Regions from separate parts of the Streptomyces sp. CA-106110 genome, predicted to be linked through region 2. Evidence: riboswitches for the same ligand, from Rfam matches in the RefSeq annotation. Region 2 holds a riboswitch; each other region holds the start of a gene.
The links. A riboswitch is a leader RNA that binds a small molecule or an ion and turns the genes downstream of it on or off. The one in region 2 is predicted to bind cyclic di-AMP.
Positions count from the first base shown of each region.

Region 1: linked by a shared signal. The riboswitch ahead of ACQEXA_RS44870 (C40 family peptidase) and the one ahead of ACQEXA_RS16675 (M23 family metallopeptidase) in region 2 are both predicted to bind cyclic di-AMP.
Region 3: linked by a shared signal. The riboswitch ahead of ACQEXA_RS23480 (NlpC/P60 family protein) and the one ahead of ACQEXA_RS16675 (M23 family metallopeptidase) in region 2 are both predicted to bind cyclic di-AMP.
Region 4: linked by a shared signal. The riboswitch ahead of ACQEXA_RS24920 (transglycosylase SLT domain-containing protein) and the one ahead of ACQEXA_RS16675 (M23 family metallopeptidase) in region 2 are both predicted to bind cyclic di-AMP.

Region 1 covers NZ_JBNJNB010000001.1:9,724,040-9,731,780, reverse strand. Annotated here, with positions in the region: gene ACQEXA_RS44880 (ATP-dependent Clp protease proteolytic subunit) at 101-736, shown strand; gene ACQEXA_RS44875 (hypothetical protein) at 744-1,052, shown strand; cyclic di-AMP (ydaO/yuaA leader) riboswitch at 1,517-1,701, shown strand; gene ACQEXA_RS44870 (C40 family peptidase) at 1,706-2,179, shown strand; gene ACQEXA_RS44865 (DUF6328 family protein) at 2,259-2,792, shown strand; gene ACQEXA_RS44860 (ATP-binding protein) at 2,856-3,314, opposite strand; gene ACQEXA_RS44855 (helix-turn-helix domain-containing protein) at 3,565-4,425, shown strand; gene ACQEXA_RS44850 (DUF397 domain-containing protein) at 4,435-4,659, shown strand; gene ACQEXA_RS44845 (8-amino-7-oxononanoate synthase) at 4,803-5,930, opposite strand; gene bioB (biotin synthase BioB) at 6,078-7,265, shown strand; gene ACQEXA_RS44835 (adenosylmethionine--8-amino-7-oxononanoate transaminase) at 7,258-7,741, shown strand, end outside.
Region 2 covers NZ_JBNJNB010000001.1:3,634,967-3,642,707, reverse strand. Annotated here, with positions in the region: gene ACQEXA_RS16680 (M16 family metallopeptidase) at 1-778, shown strand, start outside; cyclic di-AMP (ydaO/yuaA leader) riboswitch at 1,050-1,258, shown strand; gene ACQEXA_RS16675 (M23 family metallopeptidase) at 1,272-2,024, shown strand; gene ACQEXA_RS16670 (GntR family transcriptional regulator) at 2,220-2,915, shown strand; gene ACQEXA_RS16665 (HPr family phosphocarrier protein) at 3,287-3,568, opposite strand; gene ACQEXA_RS16660 (GNAT family N-acetyltransferase) at 3,726-6,530, shown strand; gene ACQEXA_RS16655 (DUF5998 family protein) at 6,573-7,169, shown strand; gene ACQEXA_RS16650 (alkaline phosphatase family protein) at 7,169-7,741, shown strand, end outside.
Region 3 covers NZ_JBNJNB010000001.1:5,120,606-5,128,346, forward strand. Annotated here, with positions in the region: gene ACQEXA_RS23465 (esterase/lipase family protein) at 430-1,296, shown strand; gene ACQEXA_RS23470 (M23 family metallopeptidase) at 1,601-3,211, shown strand; gene pcrA (DNA helicase PcrA) at 3,273-5,777, opposite strand; cyclic di-AMP (ydaO/yuaA leader) riboswitch at 6,185-6,354, shown strand; gene ACQEXA_RS23480 (NlpC/P60 family protein) at 6,363-7,535, shown strand; gene ACQEXA_RS23485 (tellurite resistance/C4-dicarboxylate transporter family protein) at 7,644-7,741, shown strand, end outside.
Region 4 covers NZ_JBNJNB010000001.1:5,416,678-5,424,418, forward strand. Annotated here, with positions in the region: gene ACQEXA_RS24915 (CocE/NonD family hydrolase) at 1-230, shown strand, start outside; cyclic di-AMP (ydaO/yuaA leader) riboswitch at 603-771, shown strand; gene ACQEXA_RS24920 (transglycosylase SLT domain-containing protein) at 791-1,279, shown strand; gene ACQEXA_RS24925 (HAD family hydrolase) at 1,273-2,136, opposite strand; gene fahA (fumarylacetoacetase) at 2,584-3,798, shown strand; gene recQ (DNA helicase RecQ) at 3,900-5,888, opposite strand; gene nuoN (NADH-quinone oxidoreductase subunit NuoN) at 6,100-7,741, opposite strand, start outside.

The DNA.
Region 1 (7,741 bases), 6.1 Mb from region 2:
CACTGGTCCCCTCGTTTTTCGCTCTCAGCATGCTCACCTCCAGATCCAGCGTACGTCCTGTACATTTTGTACGGAAGCCGATTCCGAGGAGGCGCGTGCCATGAACCGACCGTCCGCCCGCTATGTCCTGCCGGAGTTCACCGAACGCACCGGCTACGGGCAGCGGACCCTCGACCCGTACTCCAAGCTGCTGGACGAGCGGATCATCTTTCTGGGAACGCCCATCGACGACACCTCGGCCAATGACGTGATGGCGCAGTTCATGCATCTCGAGTACCTGGATCCGGACCGGGACATCTCGCTGTACATCAACTCCCCCGGCGGCTCGTTCAGCGCGATGACGGCCGTCTACGACACGATCCAGTACGTCGGCTGCGATGTGGAGACGATCTGCCTCGGCCAGGCGGCGTCCGCCGCGGCCGTTCTGCTCGCCGCGGGCACGCCGGGCAAGCGGTTCGCGCTGCCGGGCGCACGCGTACTGATCCACCAGCCGTCCCTGCCGGAGCCCATCCAGGGACAGGCCACCGATCTGGCCATCCAGGCCGAGGAGCTCATCCGCACGCGCAGGCGGCTGGAGGAGATGCTCGCGCGGCACACCGGGCAGAGTCCCGAGCGGATCGCAGCCGACATCGAGCGGGACAAGATCCTCGACGCCCCGGCTGCAGTGGAGTACGGGCTGGTCGATCGCATCATCCCGAGCCGCAAGGCGTCGCGCACCGCGCCCGGCGCGAGGTGAGCCGTCGATGCTGCCGCCCGAACTGCCTCCGCTGCCCCCGCTGACCCGTGCGGAAGCCGAACTGATCGACCGTTACCTCGACGTGGTCGACCTCGTCGGCCGCATCAACCCCGCGCACTCCGGGGACACCTACGGCTCACTGCGCGCCGCCCAGGCCCTGGTCGGCAAGGCGGTGGCCCTGCGCGAGGCCCTGGCGCTGATGCACCAGCGCGGGGAGAGCGAACTGCACGGCCGCACGCTCGCCCGGGCGCTGCGCGTCCTGGACGGCGAACGCCGCGCGGCCCGCGTCACGGTGCCTCCCGGACCGGACGACTGAGCTGATGGATCGGTGCGGGTGCGGGGCCGGCCTGAGCGACGGCTCCGCCGTCCTCCACCGCCGCACGGGACGGCTGACTGACGGGTAGTGACTGGTGCGCGGGGGCAGGGCAGTTGGCTGGACGGCTGCCGCGCACCGCACATCGGGCGGCGACCCCTACCCCTTTACCGCGGCTCAAACGCGCCGAACGGGTTACCCACACTCGGAGTAGACGTCCATGATCCCAAGGGCCCGCGAGGCATGCGCAACGCGCTTGCCCTTGGGCCGGGATGAGGTGTTCCACCGCAGGTCCGGGCCTCGTCCCACCCCTCAACACGGCCCGAACAAAGGGCTGCCCAGCCGAATGGGTGAGTGGTGAGTAATGCCACAAACCACCGGTTCCATGGTGTTTTTTGGACACTCGTGAGTGAAGATCCCTTGCTGACGACAAGCCCCCGCCACCACGGCGGGGCGGTCCGGGCGGACGCCGAATCCTGCCGCCGCCCGGATGACGGGTCGACAGAAATGGATCGGCAGGAGTGGAGGACCCAGCAAGGCGGGCCGCCGGAGAGATCCGGGCGGTCCTTGGGGTGAAGCCGCGTGAGCGGCCGGGCTACTTCGCCAGCCCGAATCCGACAGGTCATCCTTCACAGGCGGCTGACGAAGGGTTGCGCATGACTGCGCTCAATCGTGTCCCGTCGCTGCTGACCCGGGCCGGCACGGCCTCGGCTCTCACTCTCGCCGCCGTCGGCGGCAGCATCGTGGCCCCCGGCCTCGCCACCGACGCCGCCGCCGCGGCTCCGGCTACCAAGGCGCTGCAGATCGCGGCGTCCAAGAAGGGATCGCCGTACCAGTACGGTGCCACCGGCCCGCGCCGCTTCGACTGCTCGGGGCTCACGGTGTACGCGTTCAAGAAGGCCGGCAAGAAGCTGCCCCGCACTGCCGCGGCGCAGTACAACAAGACGCGCCACATCTCCGCGTCGCACCGCAGGGCGGGAGACCTGGTGTTCTTCCACTGGGGCCGCAGCGTCTACCACGTCGGCATCTACGCCGGGAAGGGAAGGATCTGGCACTCCCCGAAGACCGGGGACGTAGTGAGGCTCCAGAAGATCTGGACGAAGAGCGTGTGGTACGGACGGGTCAGCTGATTCGACCTGCGGGGTGGCGGCACGGCGCGCCGCCGCCCCGCCGGGGCGTGCGCCGGGTCGAATCGGTTACTTGTTCACCATGGCCGACCCACTACCTCACCAGGATCGGAACGAGACACCCCTGGAGCGCGCCGACCGCAACTTCTCCGAGTTGCTTCAGGAGCTGCGGGTCACCCAGACCGGGGTGCAGATCCTCTTCGCGTTCCTGCTGACCCTCGCCTTCACCTCGCGCTTCCCGTCCCTCGACACGGTCCAGCGCATCACGTACGTCACCACGCTCCTGCTGGCCGTACTGGCCGCAGCCCTGTTCACCTCGCCCGCGGCGCTGCACCGCACCCTCTTCCAGCAGCGCGTGAAGCCCTCCGTGGTGCGGATCTCGTCCCGCCTCGCCGCGCTCGGGCTTGTGGTCCTGACGCTGGCGTTCACCGGGTCGGTGCTGCTGGTGGTGGACGTGGCCATGGGTCGCATCGCCGGTATCGCCGCCAGTGCGAGCACCTTCCTGGTCTACGTCGGCCTGTGGCGTGTCATGCCGCGGATGGTCCAGCGCACGATCACCGATCACCGGACGACGGACCAGGCGGACGGCCGGGACACCCCCGGGCCCTCTCGCTGACGTGCGGCCGCTGGTCCGCCCGGGGCGACGACACGACACGGCGCCGAGTGCGCCGGCCGGGTCTCAGGGGCCCTGCTGGCCGCCCGCCGCGACCGGCTCCACGGGGGCGGCCCACGGCAGTTCGATCGCGACCGTCTTGCCGCCCTCGCGGGTGGGCCGCACGCTCAGCTTGCCGCCGTACTCCGCGGCGAGCCAGCGAATGATCACCATTCCGCGGCCGTTGTCCTGTTGCACGGCCGCGGGCAGGCGTTTGGGGAAACGCGGGTGACTGTCGGTGACGCCGATGCGCAATAACTCGTCCCGGTCGAGGACGACGTCCACCGTGAACGTGGGTGACTGCCCCAGGGTGTGCTGGACGGCGTTCGTGGCGAGTTCGGACACGATCAGCCGTACGGTGTCGGCGACTTCGGCGTCGCCCGGCAGTCCCCATTCGATGAGAATGTCGGAGACATATTTCCGGGCGGCGGAGACCGAGGCGGGATCGCTCGGCAGAGTGACGGATGCTTCCTGATGATCTGCCATGGCGACGTCGTCCCTTTCCCACGGGACCGGAGTCCGACACGAGCGGTTGGTTCGAGTAACGGTTCCGGACCTGGTGCTGCTCGCCAGCCTGCCATCACCTGGCCCCCGTCGGGCGCGATCCCCCGAGATATGCATATATCTGTCGCCCAAAGCGGTGAACTCTCCGACGACCGACCGTATTTGGGCGACCCCCCGGGCTCATCCTCTACCGTCGCCGTGAAAACCGCGCGCCATGCGGAGGGAGTCGGCCATGCAGTACGGACCAGCGGTGCGCCGCCGCAAACTCGGCGCCGAATTGCGCGCCCTGCGCGCCCGGACGAGGCTCACGAGCGGTGAGGCAGCCGCCCTGGTCGGCTGGCACCAGTCCAAGGTGAGCCGGATCGAGACGGGTGCCAGCGGGGTCAAACCGGTCGACGTGGGCCGGCTGCTGGACGCGTATGGCGTCGAGGAGCCCGAGCTGCGGGAGCTGCTGCTCATGCTCGCGGGCTCGGAGGACGGCGGCGGGCGGCAGAACTGGTGGAACGCCTACCGCGGGGTGCTGCCGCCGACCTACCGCGATTTCATCAGCCTGGAGTCACAGGCGAGCGGGATACGCACGCTGGAGACCTCCGTGGTGCCGGGGCTGCTCCAGACGCCCGAGTACGCCCGGGCCGTGACCCGGGCCGCTGTCGGCGGTCTGGAGGACGACAAGCTGGACGCCCTGGTGGAGGTGCGGCTGGCCCGGCAGGACGTGCTGCGCGCCGATCCGCCGCTGAGCCTGTGGGCGGTTCTGGACGAGGCGGTGCTGCACCGGGAGGTGGGGGGTCCGGAGGTCATGGCGCGCCAGCTGCAACGGCTCCTGGACGCGGCCAGACTGCCCCAGGTCCGGCTCCAGGTCCTGCCGTTCGCCGCCGGGGCGCATATCGGCGTTACCGGACCTTTCGTTATCTTCTCATTTCCGAGCAGATCTGATCTGGATGTAGTTGTTCTCGACCACTTGACGAGTAGCCTCTACCTGGAGCGGAAAGAAGACCTCCAGGCCTACAGCGAGGCCTTCAACTCCCTTCGGATCCACGCCCTTTCCCCCGAGGACACGTTGGATTACATCGCCGCGTTGGCCGGCGACGCATAAGGAGTCACCATGTCAGCACTGCCTCGACACATCCCTTCCAGCACCTTGCTGCACGGAGTGCGGTGGCTGCGCAGCAGTCGCAGCACGGGAATGAACAACTGCGTCGAGACCGCTCTGCCCGGCCCCGGACGCTGGTCCGGCCTGGTGGCCGTGCGCGACTCGAAGAACGTGAGCGGACCCGCCCTGGTCTTCGGCCCCGACGCCTGGAAGGAGTTCCTGACCGAACTGAGGTGATCACGTTCCTGCGACTCGGTAGCAAATCGGCCAATTTCGAACCGCTTTCCGAGTCACTTCCGTAGCAATTCCTCCCCCACTCTGTTCGTACGAGCTCGTAGGCATCACCCGTACGGCGCGCGAGGCACGGCCGTTTCGCCGACTCACGGTCGCGTTTCGCCGATCACCCCCACGGCGTGCTCGATCTGACCTCCGGTGAGGTCGGCACGAGCGGTCAGCCGCAACCGTGAGATGCCGTCGGGCACCGAGGGCGGACGGAAGCAGCCGACGGCGACACCCGCCGCCCGGCAGTCGGCCGCCCACTGTACGGCCAGTTCGGGGGAGGCTGCCCGCACGGAGACCACGGCGGCGTCCGGACGCACCACCTCATGGCCCTCGGCCGTGAGGCGGGCGTGCAGGGCGCCCGCCACCGCGCGGGCCCGCGCGGCACGCTCGGGCTCGCGGCGCAGCAGACGCAGCGCCGCGAGCGCCGCGCCCACGGCGGCCGGGGCCAGACCGGTGTCGAAGATGAACGTCCGGGCCGCGTTGACCAGATGGTCGATCACATGGGCCGGACCGAGGACGGCGCCGCCCTGGCTGCCCAGCGACTTCGACAGGGTCACCGTCACCACCAGGTCCGGCGCGCCCGCGAGCCCCGCCGCGTTCGGAGCGCCCCGGCCCCCGGCACCGAGGACCCCGAGTCCATGAGCGTCGTCGACGATCAACCCGGCTTCGAACTCCCGGCAGATGGATGCCAGTTCGGCCAGCGGTGCAGCGTCGCCGTCCACCGAGAACACCGTGTCGGACACCGCGACGGCCGGTCCGGTGTGGGTGGCGAGCGCCTTGCGCACTGCCGCGGGGTCGGCGTGCTCGACCACCTGGGTGGTGCCCCGGGCCAGGCGGCAGCCGTCGATGAGCGATGCGTGGTTGCCCGCGTCGGAGACGATCAGCGAGCCGTGCGGCGCCAGCGCGGTGACCGCCGCGAGGTTGGCCGCGTACCCGGAGGAGAAGACGAGGGCCGCCTCGAAGCCACAGAAGTCCGCGAGTTCGCGCTCCAGTTCCCCGTGCAGTTCGGTGGTGCCGGTGACGAGCCGGGAGCCGGTCGAGCCGCCGCCCCACCTCCTGGCCGCCTCCGCCGCGCCCTCGGTCACCTCGGGGTGGCGGGCCAGGCCCAGGTAGTCGTTGCTCGCGAGGTCGAGGAGCGGGGAGTCGGCGGCGCGGGGGCGCAGACTGCGGACGAGTCCGGCCCGGCGGCGCGACCGCGCCTGCTCCTCGATCCACCCGAACGCCATGGGTCCTCCGGTGCTTTTGTAGGCAGTGCACAGACACTAGCCGGACGACCAGCCGCCCAGGGTGTGGCAATACCCACACGTCGAGCGGTGTCTGTTGTGCAATCTCTCCTTGGCCGGGAACGCTTCGGTAGGACAGGATCGGCTCTCATGGACCTGCTGAACACGCTGGTGGACAAGGGGCTTCGGCGCGAGCTGCCGACCCGCGAGGAAGCGCTGGCCGTCCTCGCCACTTCCGACGACGACGTGCTCGATGTGGTGGCCGCGGCCGGCAAAGTGCGCCGCCACTGGTTCGGCCGGCGAGTGAAACTCAACTACCTCGTCAACCTGAAGTCCGGGCTGTGCCCCGAGGACTGCTCCTACTGTTCCCAGCGGCTCGGCTCGAAGGCCGACATCCTGAAGTACACCTGGCTCAAGCCCGACGAGGCCTCGAAGGCCGCGGCGGCGGGCGTCGCGGGCGGGGCGAAGCGAGTCTGCCTGGTGGCGAGCGGCCGCGGCCCCACCGACCGGGACGTGGACCGGGTCTCCGACACCATCAGGACCATCAAGGACCAGAACGAGGGCGTGGAGGTGTGCGCCTGCCTCGGTCTGCTCTCCGACGGTCAGGCCGAACGGCTGCGCACGGCGGGTGCCGACGCCTACAACCACAACCTCAACACGTCCGAGGCGACGTACGGGGACATCACCACCACCCACACGTACGCCGACCGGGTCGACACCGTGCACAAGGCGCACGCCGCCGGCCTGTCGGCCTGCTCCGGGCTGATCGCGGGCATGGGTGAGAGCGACGAGGACCTGGTCGACGTCGTCCTCTCGCTGCGGGAGCTGGACCCCGACTCGGTCCCCGTCAACTTCCTGATCCCGTTCGAGGGCACCCCGCTCGCGAAGGAGTGGAACCTCACCCCGCAGCGGTGTCTGCGGATCCTCGCGATGGTGCGGTTCGTGTGCCCGGACGTGGAGGTGCGCATCGCGGGCGGCCGCGAGGTCCATCTGCGGACGCTGCAGCCGCTGGCCCTGCACCTGGCCAACTCCATCTTCCTGGGCGACTACCTGACCAGCGAGGGCCAGGCGGGCAAGGCGGATCTGGAGATGATCGAGGACGCCGGGTTCGAGGTGGAGGGGGCCGGCCAGGTGACGCTCCCCGAGCACCGCGCGGCGGGCGGCTGCGGATCCCACGAGGGCGCCGGCTGCGGATCCCACGAGAGCACGGGATGCGGATCCCAGGAGTCGGCCGGGGTCTGCGGATCCGCTGTCGCGCCGCAGGCAGGGGAAGCCCGTACGGACCTGGTGGCCGTCCGCCGCCGGGGTGCCGGAACGGATCTCGCGCCCAATGCCTGACCTGTCCGTGGGCGAGCTGCTGGCGCTGGACCGGCAGCACGTCTGGCATCCGTACGGCCCGATGCCCGGGCGGCAGGAACCGCTCGTCGTGGAGTCGGCGAGAGGGGTGCGCCTGCGCCTCGCCGACGGCTCCGGAGAGCTCATCGACGGCATGTCGTCCTGGTGGTCGGCAATCCACGGCTACAACCACCCGGTGCTCAACGAGGCCGCACACGCGCAGCTGGCGCGGATGAGTCATGTGATGTTCGGCGGACTCACCCATGAGCCCGCCGTCCGGCTGGCGAAGCTGCTTGTCGATATGTCGCCGAATGGTCTCGAGCATGTGTTCCTCGCTGACTCCGGCTCTGTCTCGGTCGAGGTCGCGGTCAAGATGTGCCTGCAGTACTGGCGTTCGCTCGGCCGCCCCGCCAAGCAGCGGCTGCTGACCTGGCGTGGCGGCTACCACGGCGACACCTGGCACCCGATGTCCGTGTGCG
Region 2 (7,741 bases):
GCGCCCGGCGACGGCCACCGCCGTCGTGGTCGGCGACCTCACCGGGCTCGACCTCGACGCGCTTCTCGGGGAGACCCTCGGCGCCTGGACCGGGGCACCCGCCAAGCCGCGCCCCGTGCCCCCGGTGACCGCCGAGGACACCGGTCGCGTGATCATCGTGGACCGCCCCGGGGCGGTCCAGACGCAGCTGCTGATCGGCCGCGTGGGCGCCGACCGGCACGACCGGGTGTGGCCGGCCCAGGTGCTCGGCACCTACTGCCTCGGCGGCACCCTCACCTCGCGTCTGGACCGGGTCCTGCGCGAGGAGAAGGGCTACACGTACGGAGTGCGGGCGTTCGGCCAGGTGCTGCGCTCCGCGCCCGATGGCACGGGTGCCGCGATGCTCGCCATCAGCGGCTCCGTCGACACGCCGAACACCGGCCCGGCGCTCGACGACCTCTGGAAGGTGCTGCGCACGCTCGCCGCCGAGGGGCTGACGGACGCCGAGCGGGACGTCGCCGTGCAGAACCTGGTGGGTGTCGCGCCGCTCAAGTTCGAGACCGCGGCGGCCGTCGCGAGCACGCTGGCCGACCAGGTCGAGCAGCACCTCCCGGACGACTACCAGGCGAGGCTGTACCAGGCGCTGTCGGCCACGGGCACGGTGGAGGCCACGGCCGCCGTCGTGAACGCGTTCCCGGTCGACCGGCTGGTGACCGTCCTGGTGGGCGACGCGGCGGCGATCGAGGAGCCCGTCAAGGCGCTGGGTATCGGCGAAGTGAGCGTCGTACGGGCCGAGTAGAGCGAGACCGCGCGCCCGCGAGGCGCAACCCGGTGCGATCGCGACGTGATTGAAAGACGGGCGCGCGTCGCACGGCGGGGACATGAGGGCCCTGGTGCCTTTTCCGGCACTAGGGCCCCACTTGTGCGCTGTTTGTCCGTATTGCCATAGAGGTTGCCTCTCTGCCCTGTGGGATGCGCTACAAACACTCTGTTCGGTTTGGTGATTGAAAGACCGTCCTCTTAGCGTCTCTCAGGCTGTCCGTCAGACAGTGCGTCGCACCCGCGGCGCCGGACAGTCATCGCCGAGTCCCCGTACGGCGCGAGCCAGGGGAGCCGGGGACCCACCTTTCGTGGCCGCCTGCGCGGCCGACGGAGCCCGCTGTCGCCGCCTTCGCGGCCCGGCGGGCACAAGTCCCTGGGGTGAATCGGGCACACGCCCGTAGGAGACCTTCCTGCTCCGAACCCGTCAGCTAACCCGGTAGGCGAGAAGGAAGGAAAGGACCAGCCACTTCATGGCGTTCACCTGCGCCACCGGGAAGCACCGGCGGCCGAGCCGCGTCATGCGCACGACCACCAACGCCGTGGGCGTCGCGGCGCTCACCACCACCGGTGTCATCGGCGCTCTGACCACCCCGGCGTTCGCCGCCGGCGACCCCGTCCAGCAGACCGGCCTGATGCAGGCCGTCACCCTCGGCGACTCGGTCGCCCAGAAGATCGACGCACAGGCCGCCGCCCAGAGGCAGGCCGCGGAGCAGAAGACGGCCGAGCAGGCGGCGCGTGTGCGTGCCGCGGTGAAGGCCGCGCAGGAGCGCGAGGCCAAGGAGCGCGCCGCTCGCGAGGCCGAGCGCCGGCGCCTGAACGCGTATGTGGCGCCGATCTCCCACTCCTATGTCTCGACCGGCTACAAGACCGGCGGCTCCCTGTGGTCGTCCGGCACCCACACCGGCATCGACTTCCACGCCGGGACCGGCACGCCCGTGCACGCGGTCGGCTCCGGCACCGTCGTCGAGACGGGCTGGGGCGGCGCGTACGGCAACCAGATCGTCATCAAGATGAACGACGGCACCTACACCCAGTACGGCCACCTGTCGTCGATCGGTGTCTCCGTGGGCGAGACGGTCACTCCGGGCCGGCAGATCGGCCTGTCCGGGGCCACCGGCAATGTCACCGGGCCGCACCTGCACTTCGAGGCCCGTACGTCCCCGGAGTACGGCTCGGACATCGACCCGGTCGCCTATCTGCGGTCGCACGGCGTGAACGTCTGACGACCCGTCCGAAGCAGGCGCGCGCCCTTGGAAGGCCCCGGCTCAGCAGCCGGGGCCTTCCTCTTTCGAACGGCTGTCTGTCCAAAAAATATCCATGGATTCCGGCCCGCGGTCGGAAATTCCGGTCCGCTGCAATAGAGTCGGTTGAACACGTCAATCGGCGACGTTTCGCGGGGATTAAGGCGGAGGTCGGGCATGCGTATTCCGGCGCACTCGGTATGCACGGCGATCCGTGATGACATCGTCGCGGGTGTCTACGAGCGCGGCAGCCGGCTCACCGAGGAGCTTCTCGCGCGCCGGTACGGCGTCTCCCGCGTCCCCGTGCGCGAGGCGCTGCGCACGCTGGAGGCCGAGGGGTTCGTCGTGACCCGCAGGCACGCGGGCGCGTGCGTGGCGGAGCCCACCGAACAGGAGGCCGCCGACCTGCTGGAGATGCGGATGCTGCTGGAGCCGCTGTGCGCCGCGCGGGCCGCGCAGCGCCGCACCGAGGCCCATCTCAAGGTGCTGCGCGGCCTGGTCAGACTGGGCCAGGAGCGGGCCAGGAAGGGCGGCAGCGAAGATCTGCGCTCCCTGGGCGGCTGGTTCCACGAGACGCTGGCGCAGGCCTGCGGAAGTCCCGCGCTGACCTCCACGCTGGCCCAGCTGCGGCACAAGATCTCCTGGATGTACGCGGTCGAGGCACCGGCCGGCCCGGTGGAGTCCTGGGCGGAGCACGGCGGCATCGTGGACGCCGTCGCACGCGGGGACAGCGAGCGGGCGCGGGCCATCACGGCCGTGCACACCGAGCGTGCGACCGCGGCGCACCGGCTGCACATTCCCGGCGCGACGGACCGGGCGGAGCGCGTGAGGACTTCGCAACATGCCGTAAACATGTCGGGACTGCGTCATTAACATGGGCGACGTATACAAAGAGAGAGATATTCGGCAGGGACTTATTTAAGCTGTCTTTTTCCGCGCGCACGGAAATCCGGTGCGTGCGATATCTGTGCGACTTGCGCGCTATTTGATGTGACCTGCTGAATTTCCTGCCCGGCCGGAGGCGGTGCGGGGGCGGCATGTTTGTGGAACGTCGCACCGGGTGACCGTGCGACGGTGCCTCGCGCACGACGGCGGCCGCTCGGCCGGGACCGGGGTCTGGGCGCCCGGTGAGGGCAGGCCCGAGGAGCCGCGCAGACGGGTGCCGTGAACGGGTCCGAACACGGCGGAGCCGCGTCCGCCCGAAGGCCGACGCGGCTCCGCCGTGTGGTGCTCTGCCCGAAGGGTCAGACGGTCTCGGGAAGCTCCTCGAGGCCCTCGGCGACCAGCTTGGCCAGACGGTCCAGCGCGGCGTCCGCGCCCTCCGCGTCGGAAGCGAGGACGATCTCCTCGCCGCCCTGGGCGCCCAGTCCGAGCACCGCGAGCATGGACGCGGCATTGACCGGGTTGGTGCCCGCCTTGGCGATGGTCACGGGGATACCGGAGGCCGTGGCTGCCCGGACGAAGATGGAGGCGGGGCGGGCGTGGAGGCCCTCGGCCCAGCCGACGTTGACGCGGCGCTCAGCCATGTGATGCTGCCCTTCAGGTGTTCAGGGTTGTCTAGACCAGTGTTCCATAAGTCGAGCGCGCCCAGAAAGAGGGCGGCGGACGGCCCGTGCGCGGTGCGGCCAGGCTCCCTCAGCCTGCCTCGCACCGCTGTCGGACGCGAGCCTTACTCTGGGGCGCATGCAGACCTCGTCGGACCGGCACGAGTACCCCGCCCACTGGGAGGCCGACGTGGTGCTGCGCGACGGCGGCACCGCGCGCATCAGGCCCATCACCGCCGATGACGCCGAGCGCCTCGTCAGCTTCTACGAGCAGGTCTCGGACGAGTCGAAGTACTACCGCTTCTTCGCGCCGTACCCACGCTTGTCCGCGAAGGACGTCCACCGCTTCACGCACCACGACTTTGTGGACAGGGTGGGACTCGCGGCCACGGTCGGCGGCGAGTTCATCGCCACCGTACGCTACGACCGCATCGGCTCCGACGGCATGGCCGCCTCCGCGCCCGCCGACGAGGCGGAGGTCGCCTTCCTGGTGCAGGACGCACACCAGGGCCGCGGCGTCGCCTCGGCCCTCCTCGAGCACATCGCGGCGGTGGCCAGGGAGCGCGGCATCCGCCGGTTCGCCGCTGAGGTGCTGCCCGCCAACACCAAGATGATCAAGGTGTTCACGGACGCCGGCTACCAGCAGAAGCGCAGCTTCGAGGACGGCGTCGTACGTCTGGAATTCGGCCTGGAGCCCACCGACCGGTCGCTCGCCGTGCAGCGTGCGCGGGAGCAGCGGGCGGAGGCGCGGTCCGTGCAGCGGCTGCTCGCGCCCGGCTCGGTCGCCGTGATCGGTGCGGGCCGCACGCCCGGGGGAGTGGGCCGCAGCGTCCTGGACAACCTCAGGAGCGGCGGGTACACGGGCCTGTTGTACGCGGTGAACGGGGCGCTGCCCGAGGGGCAGAAGGAGCTTGCCGGGGTGCCCGCCCACCGCTCGGTCCGCGACATCGCCGAGCCGGTCGACCTCGCGGTGGTCGCCGTGCCCGCCGAGCACGTCCCGGAGGTCGTCGCGGAGTGCGGCGAGCACGGGGTCCAGGGCCTCGTGGTCGTGTCCGCGGGATACGCCGAGAGCGGTCCCGATGGGCGCGAGCGGCAGCGGGAGCTGGTGCGGCAGGCGCGGTCGTACGGGATGCGGATCATCGGCCCCAACACCTTCGGGATCATCAACACCTCGCCGCAGGTCCGGCTCAACGCGTCTCTCGCGCCCGAGATGCCGCGCCCCGGGCGCATAGGTCTGTTCGCGCAGTCCGGTGCCATCGGCATCGCCCTGCTGTCGCGCCTGCACCGGCGCGGGGGAGGCGTCACCGGCTCGACCGGCGTCTCGACCTTCGTCTCCTCCGGGAACCGCGCGGACGTCTCGGGCAACGACGTGCTCCAGTACTGGTACGAGGACGCGGACACCGACGTCGCCCTGATGTACCTGGAGACCATCGGCAACCCGCGCAAGTTCAACCGGCTCGCCCGGCGCACGGCGACGGCCAAGCCGCTGGTCGTGGTGCAGGGCGCGCGGCACGGAGGCGCCCCGCAGGGGCACGCCGTACGGGCCACGCGGCTGCCGCACGCCACGGTGTCCGCGCTGCTGCGGCAGGCGGGCGTGATCCGGGTGGACACGATCACGGAGCTGGTGGACGCGGGACTGCTGCTGGCGCGGCAGCCGCTGCCGGCCGGCCCGCGGGTGGCGATCCTCGGGAACTCGGAGTCGCTCGGGCTGCTGACGTACGACGCGTGCCTCACCGAGGGGCTGCGGCCGCTGCCGCCCCTCGACCTGACGACGGAGGCGACGGCAGAGGACTTCCACCGGGCGCTGGCCGCGGCGCTGGCCGACGACACGTGCGACGCCGTCGTGGTCACGGCGATCCCGGCGGTCGGCGAGAGGTCGCCGAGGGACGTCGAGCTGGCCGAGGCGCTGCGGTCGGCGGCGGCCACGGCGCCCGCCAAGCCCGTGCTCGTGGTCCATGTGGAGCTGGGCGGGATCGCGGAGGCCCTGTCGGCGGCGGTCAGCACATCGCCCCAGGCGCAGCGCGGCGACCTCCCGCGTCCGGCGGAACCGCCGCCCACCGCGGTTCAGGCACCGGAGGAAGCCCGTCTCATCCCCGCCTATCCCGCCGCCGAGCGCGCCGTGCGGGCCCTGGCCGAGGCCGTCAACTACGGCCAGTGGCGCCGCGACGCCGCCGACCCCGGCAAGGTGCCCGAGTACGAGGACATCGACGAGAAGGGCGCCGCCGGGCTGATCGACGGGCTGCTCACCCGGGGACAGGGGCTCACGCTCGGCGGCGACGAGACCTGCGACCTGCTCGCCCGGTACGGCATCGACGTCCGCCGGGCACTGCCCGCGCCCGCGCCCGAGGCAGCCGCCGAGGCCGCCCGCGCCCTCGGCTACCCGGTGGCCCTCAAGGCCACCGCCCCGCACCTGCGCCACCGCGCCGACCTCGGCGGTGTACGTCTCGACCTGGCCGACGAAGAGCAACTGCGCCGGGCCTACGCCGAGTTGACCGAGCTGTTCGGTCCGCCTCTGGAGCTGCGGCCGGTCGTCCAGGCGATGGCGCCACGAGGCGTCGACACGGTCGTACAGGCGGTCATCGACCCGGCGGCCGGACCGGTGCTGTCGTTCGGGCTCGCCGGGGCCGCCTCACAGCTCCTCGGCGACACCGCGCACCGATTGATTCCGGTCACCGACCGGGACGCCACCTCCCTGGTCCGGTCGATCCGCACGGCACCGCTGCTGTTCGGCTGGCGCGGTTCGGCCCCGGTGGACACCCCGGCCCTCGAGGAGCTGCTGCTGCGCGTGTCGCGGCTGGTCGACGACCATCCCGAGGTGGTCGCCGTCACCCTGGAGCCCGTCGTCGTCGCGCCGCACGGCCTGAGCGTGCTCGGCGCCACAGTGCGGCTCGCGCCCCCTCCCGCCCGCGACGATCTCGGCCCGAGGACACTTCCGGTGTACTGAGCGGCGACGAGCGGTGCCTCGCAGTCAGTGCACCCCCGTAGGATGGACGTCATGGCCAAGACCAGTACGACGACCCAGGGGCTGCGCGCGGCGATCGAGCGCAGCGGCTATTACCCGGCTCTCGTGGCCGAGGCGGTGGAAGCCGCCGTGGGCGGCGATCCGATCCGGTCGTACCTGGTCCATCAGGAGACCACGTTCGACGCGAACGAGGTGCGCCGCCATGTGACCGTGCTGGTCCTCACGGGCACCCGCTTCATCGTCAGCCACACCGACGAGCAGGCCGCGGACGACACCTCCCCGACGCCGTACGCGACGACCTCCACGGAGTCGGTGAAGCTCGGCCGGATCTCTTCGGTCGTCGTCAGCCGCGTCGTCGCCAACCCGGAGGCGTACACGCCGGGCACGCTGCCCCGCGAGGTCGTCCTGACCATCGGCTGGGGCGCCGTCTCCCGTATCGACCTGGAGCCCGCCGCCTGTGGCGACCCCAACTGCGAGGCGGACCACGGCTACACGGGCAGTTCGACGGCGGACGACCTCAGCCTGCGCGTCAGCGAGGCCGGGGACGGCCCGGAGACGGTGCGCCAGGCGCTCGCCTTCGCACAGTCCCTCTCCGAGGCGACCGCGGACCTGACCCACTGATGGCGCTGACCACCTGGGACGACCACCCGGAGCCGCTCGCCGCCGGTTCGGCGCCGGTCCCCGAGTACGGCACCGGCTCACTGGCCGACCTCCTGCCCACCCTGGCCGCGGGCATGGGGGTGCCGGGCCACAGCGCCGCCATACCGGAGCTGACCGCCGCCGACCGTAACTGCGTGTTCCTCGTCGACGGGCTCGGCTGGGAACAGCTGAAGGCGCACCCCGACGACGCGCCCTTTCTGACCTCGCTGCTCGGCTCCTCGCGCGGCGGCACCGGCCGGCCCCTCACGGCCGGATATCCGGCGACCACCGCGACCTCGCTCGCCTCCGTCGGCACCGGACTGCCACCCGGCGTGCACGGCCTGCCCGGGTACACGGTCCGCAATCCCGACACCGGTGAGCTGATGAACCAGCTCCGCTGGCAGCCCTGGACCGAGCCGCGCGCCTGGCAGCCCTACCCGACGGTCTTCCAGCTCGCCGACGCGGCCGGAGTCCACACGGCGCAGGTCTCCTCCCCGACCTTCCAGAACACCCCGCTGACCAAGGTCGCCCTCAGCGGCGGAACGTTCCTCGGG
Region 3 (7,741 bases), 1.5 Mb from region 2:
GAGGGGGAAATCACACAGTGGGACACATTCGCCGCGCAGGGTCTCCCCTCTCCGCGGCACACGCGCCGCATTCACCGGCGGCTCGCGCGCCGTGCACCGAGGAGACCGTGCGCAAGGAGAGCCGCAACGAGGCGGCCGCATCACCGTATCGCCGGCGGGGCGCCGTGGTGGTGGGGCTCCTCGGCGAATGGATGTGCAAGGGCACGACAGCGGGGAGCCAGACCCGTACGAGGAGGACGGGAACCGCGCCACACGGACGGCCCAGGTCGCGTCATCGCGACGAAAAGGCGCCCGTCACCGGCGCCGTACGTGCCGCATCGGCGGCACGGCGAACCCGCGGCACCGGCCCCGCAGGCCACCGCCACTCGGCTTTCCACAAGGGCTCACGGGGGACAGAGGCGTCCTCGGTGTGCCGACGGGAGGTCGGCCATGATGGTTACCAGGGCAGTGCAGCCCTTGCAGCCGTTGCTTCCGCTGTGCCAGCGCCTGTTCCCGATCAGACTGGCCGGACTTTCCATAGCCCTCCTGAAGGCGACCGCCCTGGAGCTCGCGATACTCGCCGGGCATCTGCTCCTGTACCCCTCGGGAATCATCCAGGAGCGCCACGCGGAGCCGCTGGCACTCCCCCCGGACACCGCCACGCTGCCGACCAAGGCCAAACCCCCGGTGATCCTCCTCCATGGGTTCATCGACAACCGCTCGGTCTTCGTCCTGCTGCGCCGCAACCTCACCCAGCACGGACGGCAGCACATCGAGTCGCTGAACTACTCTCCGTTGACCTGCGACATCCGGACCGCCGCCCAGCTTCTCGGCCGTCACATCGAGGAGATCTGCGAGCGCACCGGACAGGATCAGGTGGACGTCGTCGGGCACAGCCTGGGCGGACTGATCGCGCGATACTACGTGCAGCGCCTCGGTGGCGACCTCCACGTCCGCACGCTCGTCACGCTGGGTACGCCGCACTCGGGCACCCGGGTGGCGCCGCTCGCCAACGCACACCCGATCGTCCGCCAGATGCGCCCCGGTTCCGAGCTGATCCAGGAGTTGCGTGAACCGGCCCCCGGCTGCCGCACGCACTTCGTGAGCTTCTGGAGCGACCTCGATCCCCTCATGGATCCGCTGGAGACGGCCTGCGTCGACCACCCGGACCTGCTCGCGCAGAACATACGGGTCAGTGGCATCGGCCATCTCGCCCTGCCCGTGCACCCCACGGTCGCGGCCGGGATACGGCAGGCACTGGACCTCGAGCAGCCGGGAACGGCCGCCGCCCCCACCGGCGGCCTCACGGTGGCGTAGCCCCCCCGGGCGCGGCCACTGTCCACGGCGGCCGGCACGATCCGGTCCTCCCCCGGCCGGAACACAGCCCTCAACCACGCCTGGCACAGCCGCGATACAGCTGTCGGACAACCCCCGGACACCCTCACAACCTCGAACATTCATCGAACGAAGAGCCAAAGCCTTGCCTTTAGCCGCCGAAACACGGCCGAATGCCCGTTTCCTGCCGGAGGGAAACCTGCAGAACATTGTCGCGCCCGCATACCGCCGGGTACAGTCACCGCACTGCTCTGCCAGCCCTGCTGTCGAGGCGAAAGAGAAGTTGGTGAACGACCGTCACCCGTCGGGGACCGCGACTCCCCCGGCTCCGGCCTCCGATGCCTCCTCGGCGCACTATGCGTCGTACGGCGGGCAGGGCGGCCAGTACGGTGACTTCACCACGTACGCCGACACCACCGCGGCCGCCTACGGCGCCGGTGGTCACGCGACCGCGAGCTTCGCGACCGACCCCCTCTTCGGCGACCTCCCGGGCGGCGGCTCGACCGGCTCCTACGACGCCACTCAGTGGTCCGCCGACGCCCACACGCGCCCCGACACCGGCACGCACCAGACGGCGCACTACGACGGGTACGCCGCCCAGCACTACGCCGCGTACGACACCGGCGCCCATGACACATCGGCCTGGGCGGCCGGCTACCAGCACCTCGCCGGAATCCCCGCGCAGGCCGCGCCCGCCGACGGCACCGGCCAGTGGGACGCCCAAGCCTGGCTCGAGGGCGGCCGGCAGGCGGACCCGACCCAGCAGTGGGAGTGGGGCACGCAGTCCTACGACACGGGTGCCTACGACGCCACGCAGTGGAACTCGGGCGCCACCACCGAGCACGAGGCGCACTACCAGCAGACCGAGGCGGCGGCCGCGACGGCCACCTTCGAGCACGCGGTCCCGGAGTCCTTCGACCAGGCCGACGCGTTCGACCATGCCGAGCAGTTCGACCAGACGGACGCGTTCGACCACGCCGAGCCGTTCGACCAGCAGGCCACCGCGACCTTCGAAGCGGCCGAGTCCTTCGACGACTTCCCGTACGAGGACACAACCGCCGACGACGAGGGACCGGCGGACGGCGCACCCGACGACGCTCCATTGCTCGAAGAGCAGGAGGAGTTCGCGCCGGTCCCGGGACCGCGTGCCGCCTCCCGCGGCGCGAACCGGTCCCGGCGCCGTCCCCCCGCGAGGCGTTCCGCACTGCTGACGGTCGCCGTACCGTCGGTGTGCGTGATGGGAGTCGCCGGGATCGCTGCGGCGTCCGTCGGCACCGGCGGAGAGGACACCGGCACGACGAGCGCCTCCGCCGCCACTCCGGTGAAACCGTCCGCCGCCAACATCAAACTGGACTCACAGCTCCAGAGCCTCTCCGCGGGCGCGAACGACTTCGCCGACCGGGCGAGCCGCACGCAGGAGCGCATCGACCTCAAGGCCCAGCAGGCGGCCGAGCTGAAGAAGGCGGCGGCGGAGGCGGCGCTCAAGGAGCGGCTGCGTCCGAAGTTCGTCCTGCCGGTCCTGCAGAAGGGGCTCAGCGCCTACTTCGGGCAGGCGGGTATCAACTGGATGTCCGTGCACACCGGTATCGACTTCCCGGTCTCGTACGGCACGACGGTGATGGCCGCGACCGACGGCACGGTCCGCACGCAGTGGAACAGCGCGTACGGCAACATGATGATCGTGACCGCGAAGGACGGTACGGAGACGTGGTACTGCCACCTCTCCAGCTACCGGGTCGCGAGCGGGACGACCGTGAAGGCCGGCGACCCGATCGCATACTCCGGCAACTCGGGCAACTCCACCGGACCACACCTGCACTTCGAGGTGCGGCCGGGCGGGGGCGCCGCGGTAGACCCGCTGCCGTGGCTGCGCAGCCACGGGCTGGACCCGACCTGACCCGCTCCCCCGCCGCCGGGCCCCCGCCGTTCGGCGAGGGCTCCCTCTTCGGACCCGCGGACTAGAGCTTCTCCACCGGCGCGTACCGCAGCAGCAGCCGCTTCGGCTTGGTCTCCCCGAAGTCGATCGTCGCCTCCGCGTTGGCGCCCGTGCCCTTCACCCCGACGACCGTGCCCAGGCCGAACTGGTCGTGGGTGACACGGTCGCCCACCGCCAGGGAGACGACCGGCCTCTCCGTCGCACCGCCCCGCCTGGTGGCGAACCCGGACGCGCCCGCGGCCGAGGACCGCGACCGGGAGGACGACAGCGAGGCCGCCACACCCGAGAGCGGACCCGTCGGCACGGAGGCGGAGATGGCACCCTTCCGCTTCCAGTCCACGTGCTGGTCCGGGATCTCCTCCAGGAAGCGCGAGGGCGGGTTGTACGAGGGCTGGCCCCAGGCGCTGCGCATCGCCGACCGCGTGAGGTACAGCCGCTCCCGGGCACGGGTGATGCCGACGTACGCCAGGCGCCGCTCCTCCTCCAGCTCCTTGGTCTGGCCGAGCGCGCGCATGTGCGGGAAGACGCCGTCCTCCATGCCGGTCAGGAAGACCACCGGGAACTCGAGGCCCTTCGCGGTGTGCAGGGTCATCAGCGTGATGACACCGCCGCCCTCTTCCTCGTCGGGGATCTGGTCGGAGTCGGCGACCAGGGCGACCTGCTCCAGGAAGTCGGCCAGCGTGCCGCCGGGTGCGGCGGCCCCGGTGGCGCCCTCGCCGCGCTCCTGCTCGAACTCCAGGGCCACGGCGGCGAGTTCCTGGAGGTTCTCGATGCGGGTCTCGTCCTGGGGGTCCGTCGAGGCCTGCAACTCCGCCAGATAGCCGGTGCGTTCGAGGACGGCTTCCAGGACGGTGGCCGGTCCCGCGCCGGACTCCACGATCGTCCGCAGGTCCTCCATCAGCGCGTTGAACCGCTTGACCGCGTTGGTCGAGCGGGCCGCCATGCCGTACGCCTCGTCCACGCGGCGCAGCGCCTGCGGGAAGCTGATCTTCTCCCGCTGGGCCAGGGCGTCGATCATCGCCTCGGCACGGTCGCCGATCCCCCGCTTCGGCACGTTCAGGATCCGCCGCAGCGGCACGGAGTCCTCCGGGTTCGCCAGCACCCGCAGGTACGCCAGGACGTCCCGGACCTCCTTGCGCTCGTAGAAGCGGACGCCGCCGACGACCTTGTAGGGCAGGCCGACGCGGATGAAGATCTCTTCGAAGACACGGGACTGGGCGTTCGTGCGGTAGAAGACGGCGACGTCGCCCGCCTTCGCCTCGCCCGTGTCGGTGAGGCGGTCTATCTCCTCGGCGACGAACTGGGCCTCGTCGTGCTCGGTGTCGGCGACGTAGCCGGTGATCCGCGCGCCCGCGCCCGCGTTGGTCCACAGGTTCTTCGGGCGGCGGGACTCGTTGCGCTCGATGACCGCGTTGGCGGCGCTCAGGATCGTCTGCGTGGAGCGGTAGTTCTGCTCCAGCAGGATCGTGGTGGCGTCCGGGTAGTCCTCCTCGAACTGGAGGATGTTGCGGATGGTCGCACCGCGGAAGGCGTAGATCGACTGGTCGGCGTCACCGACGACGCACAGTTCGGCCGGCTGCAACTCGTCCTCGCCGGGTGGTACGTCCACGGGGTGCTCACGGGTGCCGACGAGCTCCCGGACGAGGGCGTACTGGGCGTGGTTGGTGTCCTGGTACTCGTCCACGAGGACGTGGCGGAAGCGGCGGCGGTAGTGCTCGGCGACGTCCGGGAAGGCGCGCAGCAGGTTCACCGTCGTCATGATCAGGTCGTCGAAGTCGAGTGCGTTCGCCTCGCGAAGCCTGGACTGGTAGAGCGCGTACGCCTGGGCGAGGGTCTTCTCGAATCCGTCGGCGGCCTGCGCGGCGAAGTCCTCTTCGTCGACCAGCTCGTTCTTCAGGTTGGAGATCTTGGCGCTGAAGGACTTCGGCGGGTACCGCTTGGGGTCGAGGTCCAGGTCGCGGCAGACGAGCGCCATCAGCCGCTTGCTGTCGGCCGCGTCGTAGATCGAGAACGAGGATGTGAAGCCGAGTTTCTTGCTCTCCCGGCGCAGGATGCGGACGCACGCGCTGTGGAAGGTCATCACCCACATCGCGTTCGCGCGCGGGCCGACGAGGTGCTCGACGCGCTCCTTCATCTCGCCCGCGGCCTTGTTGGTGAAGGTGATCGCGAGGATCTGCCCGGGGTGGACGCCGCGCTCGGCCAGCAGATGGGCGATGCGGTGCGTCAGCACACGGGTCTTGCCCGAGCCGGCGCCGGCCACGATGAGCAGGGGGGAGCCGGCGTGCACAACGGCCGCGCGCTGGTTCTCGTTGAGCCCCTGGAGCAGTGCCTGGGGGTCGATGACCGGGCGGGGCGCGCCGTCCCTGTAGTACGCCTCACGGTCCGGGGGTACGTCGAAACGCCCGCCGAACAGATCGTCCGGAACCGGTTCCGGAGCGTGATCGTCCTCGGGTGGCGGGGGCTGCTCCTCAGCGGCCGGGGTGGCCTTGAGGTCCGCCAGGAAGCTGTCGTCAAAGAGGCTGCTCATCGCTCTCCGAGTCTAGGCCGCCCGACCGACAACCGACCGCCGCCCGGGAAACACACCGGCCCGCCTGGGCTCCCCGACGGATGATCTTCCGAAATCGACCACAAGGACTGCGTCACCTTCCGGGATCGATCGGTCACCAGCGGAAACGGATCGTATGGGGCGGACATGCCTGCCCAGGACCCCGCTCGAGCCCGTGCGGACAGGCAGACGACACCCCTCCGGCAGCCGCGTCAGAAACGAGTCAACTCATCACAGACCTGCCCATATTGACCACGGGCCGGCGGATTCATGAGCCAGGTCACGAAAATGTATCGGGCATATCGAACATCAACCTTCACACGGACCACATCAGTTGGCTACCGTTCCCGGCGGGCCGTACGACCCCCACCGGCGAAGGTCGCCGGGTCGCGCGGCTTCCGCCGAGTCCGGTGCGCCCTCGTGGCAGCCGGAGCCGGGGACCCACCCGATCCTGGGGTGAATCGGCCGACCGCCTTTCGGGGCAAGGCCGTAGGGCACGCCTTCCGAACCACCCGCCCGAACCCGACAGCTAACTCGGTAGGCGGAGTACGGAAGGAGTCGCCTCCCATGGCGCCGCACCGCAAGGCCCGCCCCTCAGGCACGCGCATCGCAGGCATACGGACCCCCGCCCTCGCGACGGCGGCCCTCACCTCCGTGGCCCTGCTCTCCCAGACGGCCAACGCCGCGCCCTCCACCGACGGCAAGCCGAGCATCGAAGAGGTCGAGAAAAAGGTCGACGACCTCTACCGCCAGGCCGAGTCGGCGACCGAGAAGTACAACGCCGCAAAGGAGAAGACGGCCGGCCAACGCAAGCGCGTCGACACGCTCCTGGACGACGTCGCCAGACGCACACAGAGTCTCAACGAGGCGCGGGACAAGCTGGGTTCGTTCGCCGCCGCGCAGTACCGCACCGGGGCCGCGGCCCCCGACACGGCCACGCTCCTGCTCGCCGACTCGCCCCAGGACTACTTCGACCAGACCCAGTTGATGGGCCGGCTCACCAGTCGCCAGAAGCAGGCGGTCGACGAGTACACCACCGACCAGGCCGCGACGATGGACAAGCGGCGCGAGGCCACCCAGAGCCTGCAGACGCTCACGGAGTCGCAGCAGACCCTCAGGTCGAGCAAGACGACCATCCAGACGAAGCTCGCCGCCGCACGGAACCTGCTGTCGGATCTGACCGCCGAGGAGAAGGCGCGGCTCGCCGCGATCGAGCAGAAGAAGCAGGAAGAGGCTCAGCGCCAGGCGGAGGAGCTGGCACGGCAGCAGGCGGCGCGGCGAGAGGCCGCGCAGCGCCAGGCGGCCCAGCAGAAGGCGCAGTCGAGCACGCCGAGCACTACGACCGGTTCGACGGACACGTCCGCCACGGGCTCCTCGAACGCGACGAAGGCGGACCAGGTCCTGGCGTTCGCCCGGGCCCAGATCGGCAAGCCCTACGTGTGGGGCGCCACCGGACCGGACTCGTACGACTGCTCGGGGCTGACCCAGGCCGCTTGGAAGGCCGCCGGGGTGTCGCTCCCGCGCACCACGTACGACCAGGTGAACGCCGGCACGACGGTCTCGCTCACCGACGCCCAGCCCGGTGACCTGATCTTCTTCTACGACGACATCAGCCACGTCGGCATCTACATCGGCAACGGCATGATGATCCACGCCCCGAAGCCCGGCGCGTACGTCCGCGAGGAGTCGGTCTACTACGGCGGCGCTTCGATCATCCACAGCGTGGTGCGGCCCGGCTGAGGCCGGTTTCCCTTTCCGGTACGGGGCACGCGCGCGTGGGGTTGTTTTCGGCCCTGCCGCGCGCGTGCCCCGTACCCATTGCGCGTGTGCGTCCCTAGCATCAGGCGCATGTCAGGCACCTCCGAGCTCCGCACCTGGTGGACACAGCGTCCGCCCGCCACCGGGGCCGCCGTGATGGCGACCGGCATCCTGTCGGTCGGGCTGCA
Region 4 (7,741 bases), 1.8 Mb from region 2:
AGGCCTACACCATCGAGGACTCGGGTCCGTTGACCGCCCGCATCCGCTGCGACTGGTCGGTCCGGCTGCACCGCCCGGAGTCGGGCTGGGACGCGAGGGTGGAGACGCACGCGGAGCTCACCTGCACCGAGACGGACTTCGTCACCTCTCACGAGGTCGTCTGCAAGGACGGCTATGAGGTGGTGTTCCACCGCACATGGGAGAAACGGATCCCCCGCGGAACGGGATAGAGGCGAGGCATCCGATCGCCACCCCAAGCCCTTATAGGGCAATATGCCCGATTGATCGGAATGCCGGACGGGAGAGGTGTGCGCATCCGCCTGTCCGAATTGCCGTATTAGCCCCTTAGTTGCCGATCAGGTCTCACGCAAGGGCGAAGTGAATTGGGTCACGCACCCGCCGGAGGCGAGCTTTCGGGCGGGCCACCCAATCACCCTTTGCATATGCCAAGTTGAGCATCTCTCGACAAAGAGGATCACACCCCTTATTCCCCAATGTCAGGGTCAATCGGGTCGGAGCATGACTTCCAGGCTTGTTCCCGACATGTGCTCTCGCATACCTTCCCTTCGACCCGAGCGGGCCGCCGAATCCTGCCGCCGCTCGAGAAGCCATCGACCCACCACGGCAGGAGCGGGGGACCCAGGTAAGTCGCCGAGCCGGACAGCGTGCCGGCACGGCTTGGGGTGAAGCCGTGCCTCGACACCGAGGACACGGCCGGGCACCTCCCCGCCCGAACCCGACAGCTCACCTCGCAGGCGCCGGAGAGGAATGCCACATGTCCGCTTTCGCCCTGCCCGCACGTCGCCAGGACCGCAACTCCAAGGCCACCCGCATCCGCCGCGCACTCACCGCCGCGGGGACCGGAGCCGTGGTTCTCGCCCTGCCGATCATGGGTGCGACCTGCGCTTCGGCCGCCACGCCGGCCGCTCCGACGAAGGCCGCCAGCGTGACGTCCCGCGCCGGTAGCCTCGACGGCTGGATCCGCCAGTCGCTCGCGATCATGACCCAAAAGGGAATCCCCGGCTCGTACTACGGCATCTACCGCAACGTGATGCGCGAGTCCTCGGGCAACCCGAAGGCCATCAACCTCTGGGACTCCAACGCCCGCAAGGGCATCCCGTCCAAGGGGCTCCTCCAGATCATCGACCCGACCTTCCGGACGTACCACGTGTCGGGCACGCCCTTCGACCCCTACGACCCGGTCGCGAACATCACGGCCGCGTGCAACTACGCCGCCCACCGGTACGGCTCGATCGACAACGTCAACAGCGCCTACTGAGGTCCGCGGGCCGCCAGCCCCTGACCGGCAGCCGCCGGCCGGGGGATGGCGGCCGGGAACAGTCGCTCGAGGACGACGGCGATGCCGTCGTCCTCGTTCGACGTGGTGATCTCGTCGGCGACCGCCTTGAGTTCCGGGTGGGCGTTGGCCATGGCGACGCCGTGCGCCGCCCAGTCGAACATGGGGATGTCGTTGGGCATGTCCCCGAAAGCGATGGCCCCTGACGGGCTCAGGCCCAGGAAACCGGCGGCCAGCGCGAGCCCTGTCGCCTTGGTGACACCGCACGGCTGCAGCTCGACGGTGCCGGGTCCCGACATGGTGACCGTCGCCAGGGAACCGACCACGTCACGGGCCACCGTCGCCAACTCGTCGTCGGACAGGGTGTGGTGGCGCAGCAGCACCTTGCTGATGGGCTCGCACCACAGGTCGTCGCGCCGCTCCACCCGCACCGCGGGCAGCGTGGGATGCGGCATTTGGTAGCCGGGCTCGATGAGCGTGAGCCCGTGCACTCCGTCCTGGTCCACGGCCGCGTACACCTGCCCCACCTCGGCCTCGATCTTGCCGAGCGCGGTTTCGGCCAACTCCCGGTCCAGGGTGACGGAGAAAAGCAGCCGCTGAGCGCCGGCGTCGTACACCTGCGCGCCCTGTCCGCACACCGCAAGCCCCCTGCCGCCGAGGTCGTCGAGCAGCGGTCGCACCCTCGGCGCCGGGCGCCCCGTCACCACCAGGTGCTGTGCACCGGCCGCGGTGGCTCGTTCCAGCGCGGCCCGTGACCAGTCGGAGAGCGTGTCGTCACCACGCAGCAGCGTTCCGTCCAGGTCAGTGGCGATGAGTGAGTAAGCGAGGGGTGCGGCCATGATCAGAGAATACGGATGGAAACACCTCAGCGTTCGGGCGGTTACCGGACGGCATCCGATATCCCGCGCAGCCCGGCACGCACGGGTATCCTCCTTCGCGTCACGGCCCCCGGGAACGGCGGCCGGCGGCTCGACTCCCCCTGCCCCACGCGCCGTTGAGCCTTTCCGTATGAGCCCCGGTACGTCGCGGTCCGCGTCGAACGGCACACTGCCGGCGCTGTCGGCCACGGGGCCCCCACGTGTCCCCCTATGGACCGGCCCCACCCCGCCCGTATCCCTGAAAGACGCCAAGCCGGAATTGATTGCTCCGACAAGACCTATTCGGACATAGCGAACACTTCGACACTGCCCAGACAGGCGACTCCCCCGTAACGTGTGCGGCGACCACATGGAACACATTTCCCATGCCCGGCACACCAGAAGTGCACGAAAGCGAGGCAGCATCAGATGCCCCCCTTCGACCTCCCCGAGGGCGACCCCTTCGGCCCGCACAATCTGCCCTACGGCGTGTTCTCGCCCATCGGCTCGGACGATCGGAGCGTCGGCGTCCGCCTGGGCGACCACGTACTGGACGCGGGCGCCGCGGCGCTGGCGCTCGGCTCCCCTTACGCCGCCCTGCTAGCACGGCCGTCGCTCGGCCCGCTGCTGGCGGCGGGGCGCACCGCCTGGTCGGACGTGCGCCGGGCGCTGACGGCGTGGGTGACGGTGCCCGCGCACCGGGAGACCGTCGAACCCCTTCTGCGCCCGCTCTCCCAGGTCACGCTGCACCTGCCCTTCGAGGTGGCGGACTACGTCGACTTCTACGCCTCCGAGAACCACGCCCGCAATGTCGGCCGGATCTTCCGCCCCGACGCGCCCGACTCGCTGCCTCCCAACTGGAAGCACCTGCCCATCGGTTACCACGGCCGGTCGGGCACGGTGGTGGTGTCGGGCACCGATGTCGTCCGTCCGCAGGGCCAGCGCAAGGCGCCCACGGACCCGGTGCCGGTCTTCGGGCCCTCCGTCCGCCTGGACATCGAGGCCGAGGTGGGATTCGTGGTGGGCGTGCCGTCGCAGATGGGCCGGCCGGTCCCGCTGTCCGGCTTCCGCGACCATGTGTTCGGTCTCTGCCTCCTCAACGACTGGTCGGCACGGGACATCCAGTCCTGGGAGTACGTGCCGCTCGGACCGTTCCTCGGCAAGTCGTTCGCCACCTCCGTCTCGGCGTGGATCACCCCGCTGGACGCGCTGGAGCAGGCACAGGTGGCGCCGCCGGAGCGCACGCACACCCTGTTGCCGTACCTCGACGACTCGCAGGACGAACCGGCGGGCTACGACCTGCACATCTCCGTGGCGGTCAACGGCCATGTGATCTCCGAACCGCCGTTCTCGACCATGTACTGGACGGCGGCGCAGCAGTTGGCGCACATGACGGTGAACGGCGCGTCGCTGCGGACGGGCGACCTGTACGGGTCGGGCACCGTGAGCGGCACGGCCGAGGGCGAGCGCGGCTCACTCCTGGAACTGACCTGGAACGGGCGGGACCCGCTCGAACTCCCGGACGGCAAGCGGACGTTCCTGGAGGACGGGGACGTGGTGACGATGACGGCGTGGGCACCGGGGCCGGACGGGACGCGGGTGGGCCTCGGAGAGGTGTCAGGCCGGGTGGTACCGAACAGCTGAGCCGGCGGCATCCCGGAGAGCGGGCAGGAGACGCTGCTGGGGGGAGGCCGCGGTGCGGGCGCTGTGGCCGCCCGTCGCCGAAGGACGCCCCCCGGCAGCACCTACGCCCAGTCCTCCGGTTCGGGCTCGTCCTCGGGCTCCGGCCACGCCGGGTCGGGGCCCTGACCGGACACCGGCCCACCGTCCGCGGAATCCTCCTCCGTCGGCCCGTCGAGGGCGGCCAGGACCCCGAGCACCCCCTCCCCGTACGTCGCGAGTTTCTTCTCGCCCACTCCGCCGATCGCGCCGAGCTCCGCCACCGTCTTCGGGCGGGCCGTCGCGATCTCGCGGAGCGTCGCGTCGTGGAAGATCACATAGGCCGGGACGCCCTGTTCCCTCGCTCGGGACGCACGCCAGGAGCGCAGGGCCTCGAAGACCGGCAGCAGCTCGGCCGGAAGCTCCGCCGCCACCTTCGGCGCACGCTCACCCTTCGGGGCCGCGGACCGGGTGACCGTGGGTTTGGGCGGCTCCTTGCGCAGGGGCACCTCGCGCTCCCGCCGCAGCACCGCACCGCTGGCCTCGGTCAGCACCAGCGTCCCGTACTCGCCCTCGACCGCCAGCAGGCTCTGCGCCAGCAACTGCCGTATGACGCCGCGCCATTCGCCCTCGGACAGCTCCTCGCCGATGCCGAACACGGACAGCTGGTCGTGGTCGAACTGGATCACCTTGGCCGTGCGCCGCCCCAGCAGAATGTCGACGATCTGCACCGCGCCGAACTTCTGCCGCCGCTCCCGGTCCAGCCTCCACACCGTGGACAGCACCTTCTGGGCCGCGATGGTGCCGTCCCAGGTGTCCGGCGGCACCAGGCAAGTGTCGCAGTTGCCGCAGCCGCCGGTCCCGGGGTCCTGGCCGAAGTAGGCCAGCAGCTGACCGCGACGGCACCGGGCGGTCTCGCACAGAGCCAGCATCGCGTCCAGGTGCGCCTGGGCCCGGCGGCGGAACTCCTCGTCGGACTCCCCGGACTGGATGAGCTTGCGCTGCTGTATGACGTCGTTCAGCCCGTACGCCATCCAGGCCGTGGAGGGCGACCCGTCGCGGCCCGCGCGGCCGGTCTCCTGGTAGTAGCCCTCGACCGACTTCGGCAGGTCCAGATGCGCGACGAACCGTACGTCCGGCTTGTCGATACCCATCCCGAACGCGATGGTGGCGACGACGACCAGTCCGTCCTCGCGCAGGAACCGGGACTGGTGCGCAGCGCGTGTGCCCGCGTCCAGGCCCGCGTGGTACGGCACCGCCTCGATGCCGTTGCGGGTCAGGAACTCGGCCGTCTTCTCCACCGAGTTCCGCGAGAGGCAGTAGACGATGCCCGCGTCGCCTGCGTGCTCCTCGCGCAGGAATGTGAGCAGCTGCTTCTTGGGGTCGGCCTTCGGGACGATCCGGTACTGGATGTTGGGACGGTCGAAGCTCGACACGAAGTGACGGGCGCTCGGCATGCCGAGCCGCTGGGTGATCTCCTGGTGCGTGGCCTGCGTCGCCGTCGCCGTCAGCGCGATTCGGGGGACCTCCGGCCAGCGCTCGCCGAGCAGGGACAGGGCCAGATAGTCGGGCCGGAAGTCATGGCCCCACTGGGACACGCAGTGCGCCTCGTCGATGGCGAACACCGAGATCTTGCCGCGTGAGAGCAGGTCGAGGGTGGCGTCCAGGCGCAGCCGCTCGGGGGCCAGATAGAGCAGGTCCAGCTCGCCGGCCAGGAACTCCGCCTCCACCATGCGCCGCTCTTCGAAGTCCTGCGTGGAGTTGACGAACCCTGCGCGCACGCCGAGCGCCCGCAGCGCGTCCACCTGGTCCTGCATCAGCGCGATCAGGGGCGAGACGACCACGCCCGTGCCGGGTCTGACCAGGGCCGGGATCTGGTAGCAGAGCGACTTGCCGGCGCCGGTGGGCATGAGCACCACGGCGTCGTCGCCGGCCACCACATGCTCGATGATCGCTTCCTGCTCGCCGCGGAAGGTCTCGTAGCCGAAGACCCGGTTCAACGCGGCCAGCGCCTCGCTGTCGCCGCCCGGCGCCGGCCGCACGCCTGCCTCGGTCATCACACCCGTCCCGTCCATCGCCCGTCCCCCGTGCGTCGTCCTTCGACCACGACGTCCACGATAGGGGGCCGCGCCGACAGGTCCGGAGTTTTCCACAGGCTCCCCTGCCCACCCCAGGTCAAGGACCGGCGGTCGTGACGCGTCGCGCGCCGAACCGGTGAGCCGCACGCACGACGGCCCGGCACCCCCCCGAGCGGGCACCGGGCCGTCGCCCTGCGGGCGCTGTGCGTCAGCGCACGAACACACCCGCTTGGCTCGCCAGATCCAGGAAGTACTGCGGCGCCACACCCAGTACCAGCGTGACCGCCACGCCTGCCCCGATCGCCGTCATCGTCAGCGGTGAGGGCACCGCCACCGTCGGGCCCTCGGGGTGCGGCTCGCTGAAGAACATCAGCACGATCACCCGGATGTAGAAGAACGCGGCGATCGCCGACGAGATCACACCGATCACCACCAGCGGGACCGCCCCGCCCTCCGCCGCCGCCTTGAACACGGCGAACTTCCCGGCGAACCCGGAGGTCAGCGGGATGCCCGCGAAGGCCAGCAGAAACACCGCGAACACGGCCGCCACCAGGGGTGACCTGCGTCCGAGCCCGGCCCACTTGGACAGGTGCGTGGCCTCGCCGCCCGCGTCCCGGACGAGCGTCACAACGGCGAAGGCGCCGATCGTCACGAACGAGTACGCGGCCAGATAGAAGAGGACCGAGGACACGCCGTCCCGTGTCGTCGCGATGACACCCGCGAGGATGAAGCCCGCGTGCGCGATCGACGAGTAGGCGAGCAGGCGCTTGATGTCGGTCTGGGTGATCGCGACGATCGCGCCGCCCAGCATGGTGACGATCGCGACCGCCCACATCACCGGACGCCAGTCCCAGCGCATGCCCGGCAGCACGACGTACAGCAGCCGCAGCAGGGCGCCGAACGCCGCCACCTTGGTCGCCGCCGCCATGAAACCGGTCACCGGGGTCGGTGCTCCCTGGTACACGTCCGGTGTCCACATGTGGAAGGGCACCGCGGCCACCTTGAACAGCAGGCCCATCACGACCATCGCGGCGCCGATCAGCAGCAGCGCGTCATTGCCCATGGTGCCCGCGAGCGCCGGGTCGACGTTCGTGACCGTGCCGTCCACGACCCGGGCGATCGTGCCGTAGGACACCGAGCCCGCGTAGCCGTACAGCAGCGCGATGCCGAACAGCGTGAACGCGGAGGCGAAGGCGCCGAGCAGGAAGTACTTGACCGCGGCCTCCTGCGACATGAGCCGCTTGCGGCGGGCCAGGGCGCACAGCAGGTACAGCGGCAGCGAGAAGACTTCCAGGGCGACGAACAGGGTCAGCAGGTCGTTCGCCGAGGGGAAGACGAGCATGCCGCCCACCGCGAACAGCAGCAGCGGGAACGCCTCGGTCGTCGTGAAGCCCGCCTTCACGGCGGCCTTCTCGCTCTCGCTGCCCGGTACGGCCGCCGCCTGCGCGGCGAAGGAGTCGACCCGGTTGCCGTGCGCCGCCGGGTCCAGGCGCCGCTCGGCGAAGGTGAACACGCCGAGCAGACCGGCCAGCAGGATCGTCCCCTGAAGGAACAGGGACGGCCCGTCGACCGCGATGGCGCCCATGGCCGCGATGTGCGCCTTGGTGGTGCCGTACCCGCCGGCCGCGAGCGCCACGACCGCGGCGAACGCGGCGGCGAGCGCGACCGTCGATACGAACGCCTGGGCGTAGTAACGGGACTTGCGCGGCACAAAGGCCTCGATCAGCACTCCGATCAGTGCCCCACCCAGGACGATCAAGGTGGGTGACAACTGACCGTATTCGATCTTCGGCGCGCCGATCTTCGAGATCGGATCGGCCGCGGTTGTCCACAGGCTGTGGACGACTGCT